Regions from separate parts of the Oceanobacillus sp. FSL W8-0428 genome, predicted to be linked through region 1. Evidence: a T-box and tRNA genes for the amino acid it is inferred to sense, from the RefSeq annotation. Region 1 holds a T-box; the other holds one or more tRNA genes.
The links. The T-box of region 1 lies ahead of glyQ (glycine--tRNA ligase subunit alpha). A T-box ahead of a tRNA ligase gene usually reads a tRNA of that ligase, here a tRNA-Gly.
Positions count from the first base shown of each region.

Region 2: it encodes a tRNA-Gly, which carries the amino acid that the T-box ahead of glyQ (glycine--tRNA ligase subunit alpha) is inferred to sense. The anticodon was not compared.

Region 1 covers NZ_JBBORB010000001.1:4,236,081-4,238,491, reverse strand. Annotated here, with positions in the region: gene MKY30_RS20405 (YqzL family protein) at 175-336, shown strand; gene recO (DNA repair protein RecO) at 396-1,139, shown strand; T-box leader at 1,209-1,386, shown strand; gene glyQ (glycine--tRNA ligase subunit alpha) at 1,484-2,362, shown strand; gene glyS (glycine--tRNA ligase subunit beta) at 2,364-2,411, shown strand, end outside.
Region 2 covers NZ_JBBORB010000001.1:3,445,833-3,448,243, forward strand. Annotated here, with positions in the region: gene dat (D-amino-acid transaminase) at 1-652, opposite strand, end outside; tRNA gene MKY30_RS16495 (tRNA-Gly) at 901-974, shown strand; gene MKY30_RS16500 (P-loop domain-containing protein) at 1,166-2,411, shown strand, end outside.

The sequences.
Region 1 (2,411 bases):
GTGACATTTTCATTGGATTTTTATGAACAACCTCTTAAAGATGGTAATTTTTTATACTCATGAAATGTTCAAATCGAACCAACCTATAAAAGAAGCGGGAAGTTAATAACAGGGTATTTTTTAAGTAATTGCTTTAGTCTTAGCAAAAAATAATTTGAAAGGCGGGGGTTTCTTGTGCTAGATGCAACATGGTATTTGTTTTGTCAAACAGGAAACATTGAAACCTATTTATTATTAAAAGAATTAGAGCAGCAAGGAGAATTAAACCCGGAAGTGAAACAAAAAGAACAGACCCGATCTTCTATGGCTGGGAGTTTAGATTCACCATCAGTTTAACCACAGAGATATAACGATGATTTTTCTGTTCAAAACAAAGTGAGGCCGGGTGATTTAGAGTGCTGGAACAGATAGATGGTATCGTATTAAAAACAAAAGATTATGGTGAAACACATAAATTAGTGACAATTTACAGCGGAAAGTTTGGGAAGTTCCAAGCTTTGGCAAAAGGGGCAAAAAAACCAAAAAGTCGAATGGCTGCTGTTACTCAGCCATTCGTTTTTGCCCGTTTTTTTGTTTATCTTGGAAGTGGATTGAGTACAATACAGCAAGGAGAATTATTAAACTCACATCGCAAAATACGCGAAGATTTCGTGAAAACAGCTTATTGTTCCTATGTTGCAGAGCTTACAGATAAGCTTTTGGAAAATCAAAATATAGATCCGTACATATTCGGACAATTTCAACAAACAGTAGAGTGGATTGAAGAGAATGATCAGGCTGAAATTCCAATAATGATGTATGAATTAAAACTTTATAAAAAAGCTGGGTTTGCCCCAGTCTTAAATCAATGTATAAATTGTGGGTCGGCGCAGCAGCCTTTTGTGTTTTCTGTCGTGGAGGGCGGTTTTTTATGTCCTAAATGCCGCCATTTGGATCGGGAAGCAATAGAACTTTCTCCAAAATTGGCCAGGATTCTATATCTGCTCTCCGAGGTAGAATTAGAACGTATCGGATCCATCCAAATGAAACCAGAAAACGTGAAAATGTTCCAGGCCATTTTAAAAGCTTATTATGATCGTTATGGAGGATATTTCATAAAGTCGCGAAAGTTTTTGGATCAGCTGGATTTATTTAAGTAATAATTGACAAGTCAAGGACAGATAGAGTATGATTTGTACATATATCTTAAGTATAAATGTTATGAAATAGTCGTTACGATGATGAAGAAAAGTACTGAAGTATTGTCTGTAAAAAGCGAGCCTGGAAATGGTGTGAGCCAGGTATATAGAGACTTCAGGAAGGAGCTTCGGAGTAACAGCAATGAAAAGAGGCTCTTATAAAACAAGAGCAAATAGGGTGGAACCGCGGTTTTAAGCCGTCCCTATGTCTGTCATTAAAGCAGACATAGGGACGGCTTTTCTTATTGGTTCTGCTGAACGTGAAATATGATGTAAATTTCTTATCCATTAAAGGAGTGGAGTAAATGAATATTCAAGAAATGATCTTAACTTTACAAAATCATTGGTCAGAACAAAATTGTATCTTAATGCAGGCATATGATACAGAAAAAGGTGCTGGAACGATGTCTCCGATGACGCTGCTGCGAAGCTTGGGGCCAGAACCATGGAATGTTGCCTATGTAGAACCTTCCAGACGGCCGGCTGATGGCAGGTACGGAAAAAATCCGAATCGACTGTATCAGCATCATCAGTTCCAGGTTATTATGAAACCTTCTCCGTCAAATATTCAAGAACTGTATTTAGGGTCTTTGAAAAAGCTGGGGATTGATCCACTCAAGCATGATATCCGTTTTGTGGAGGATAATTGGGAGAACCCGACGTTAGGAGCTGCCGGTCTTGGCTGGGAAGTATGGTTAGATGGTATGGAAATCACACAATTTACTTATTTCCAACAGATTGGCGGTTTAGAAGCCAACCCGGTAACTGTTGAATTAACATATGGGATAGAACGGCTCGCTTCATATATTCAAGATAAAGAAAATGTATTTGATTTAGAGTGGAATAATGGCGTGACACTTCGAGATATTTTCTATCAGCCGGAGTATGAGCATTCTGTCTATACATTTGAAACATCAAATACAGATATGTTATTTGATTTATTTACAAAATATGAACAGGAAGCAAAAACAACGATGGAAAAAGGGCTCGTCTTCCCTGCATACGACTACGTTTTAAAATGCTCACATACATTCAATCTTCTGGATGCTAAAGGTGTTATTTCTGTAACAGAAAGAACAGGTTACATTAGCCGGATTCGTAATTTGGCCCGCAGCATTTCAAAGATTTATGTACAAGAGCGTGAAAAATTAGGCTTTCCAATGTTGAAAAAGGAGGGGAACTAAAATGGCACAGGATGTATTAATTGAAATTGGATTAGAGGAGCTGCCGGCT
Region 2 (2,411 bases), 790 kb from region 1:
TTAAGAAGCGTTCTACTGCCATTCGTACACAACCATGTAAGATATTATTGGTAGCCGGGTGTGTATATACTTTCCCATCTTTTACTAAGTAGATATTGGAAGAACTGCATTCCGTTACAACACCATCACGATGGAGAATAGCTTCATAGCAGTTATTTTCTTTTGCTGTCTGTTTTGCCAAAACATTCGGCAGCAGATTTAAACTTTTGATGTAACAGTTTTCCCATCGGACATCACGCTGGGAAATTGTCTTCACACCGTTTTCCAATATCTTTTCATTTCTTGGTAAGTCCTGAAGATATGCATAGATATTAGGTGTGACTTCGTGTGGGAAGATATGATCTCGCGGAGCTGAACCACGTGTGATTTGCATATATACCTTTCCATCATTTTTCATATTATTTTTTTCCATTAATTGATGTAATAGTTCCGTCATCTTTTCTTTATTATATGGGATTTTAATTTTTATGGCCTCGGCAGAACGATACAGACGATCGACATGTTCTGTCAGGAGATAGTATTCACCTTTATAAATACGAATCACCTCATAAATTCCGTCGCCAAACTGTAATCCTCTTTCTTCAAATGGGTAGCTTAGACTATCCTTATCAACAAACTCTGATTGGGTAAGAATAGTTGAATATACTGACATTTTAAAATTCTCCTCTCCGTGAAGCATAACAATAGTTTATTACGCGACCAGATGATTGTAAATAGATAACAAGATAAACTTCAGCATTTTAGAAGTGTATGCGCTGGAATTTTATATTATTCTTGAAGTCCATTATTTCTAAATATTACTTTTGATTAACTTTTTATGAAAAAAATAAATTTATTGTTGATTTTTAGCGAATACGTTGCTATAATAAATTTTGTCGTTGAAAAACAATTGAAAATCATGCGGGTGTAGTTTAGTGGTAAAACCTCAGCCTTCCAAGCTGATGATGAGGGTTCGATTCCCTTCACCCGCTCCATACATATGTGATAACGCAGTGTTTCGTACTTAGTCTACGAAGTGTTGCGTTTTTATTTTGTACTAGAATATATTAGATTGAACGAATGCAGGTTTTTCCTAATAAAATATTTGTTTAACTTCTTTAAAACAATAGTAACCTGTCTATAAAAGAGGGTATAGTAAAAATCATAACAGATAGGAGAAGCTATTATGAATCGTCTTAAAAACAGTTTATTACAAATTGACCGGAAAAGTTACAAGTCGTATAAGCAAATTGCAGGAAGCTATACGTATCCTCGTTACACGCTCCATATTGACTATGTACAAGGTGATCCATTTGCAAGCCCTTCGAGAATAAGAGTGGTAATTCCTGAGAAAGAGCGTCACGTGGCAGCTGAATGGCTGGAAACGAAAGCCCGCCGGATTGCTGTGGAGGATGCTTTTGCAAGAGTAGTTGGTAAAGCAGTGAATCAAAATAAGATTTTCATTAAAGGTTCGGGTAAAAGCGGCATAGTTGCTTTTGACGGCCCTGGTCAGGAAATATTAGAACGGACAGCTGTAAGTGTTACCCAAAAGGAAATTACTGTTTGTTTATCGGCAGGGTTACCTGCTAATGGGCGTTCCATTAACGGAAAAGAAGCAGTGAAATTATTCAATCAGGCTATTCCTGGTTTATTGGAGGATTCAGTCTTCCAAATCTTAGATAGAGATATTGAGAAAACTGTTCAGCTGGCGGATCAGCAAGAAGCGATATGGAAAGCAATGAAAGTAAATAATTGGGTGAGTTTTATTGCCAATGGCTCTATTTTACCAAGAAAAAGCGGTGTAAGTGATTTGCCGGCTAAAGGTGCGGTAGCCTTTAAAAGTCCTGAAGAAGATGAGGTGGAATTAGAGCTTCCTCATGATAAAATAGTAAAAGGAATGGCAGTTAAAAAGGGAGTCACATTAATCACCGGAGGAGGTTATCATGGGAAAAGTACACTGCTCCAGGCAATCGAACGTGGTGTTTACCCTCATTGCGAAGGGGACGGACGTGAATTTATCTGTACTGACCCGAGTGCAGTTAAAATTAGAGCAGAGGATGGAAGGGAAATATCGTCTGTAAATATCTCTCCTTTTATTTCTAACCTGCCCCATGGAAAAGGTACAACTTCTTTTTCAACAAGTAATGCCAGCGGTAGTACGTCACAGGCTGCCAATGTAATGGAGGCACTGGAAGTAGGAGCGGAAACATTGCTTATTGATGAAGATACAAGTGCAACAAATTTTATGATTCGTGACAGTCGCATGCAAAAGCTGATTGACCAAAAAAATGAACCGATAACACCTTTCATACATCGAATTAGGCAGCTGGTGGATGAAGCAGGCAAATCGGTGATTTTAGTAACGGGCGGATCTGGAGATTATTTTTCCGTAGCGGATACAGTTATTCTTATGGAGGAATATAAGCCAAAGA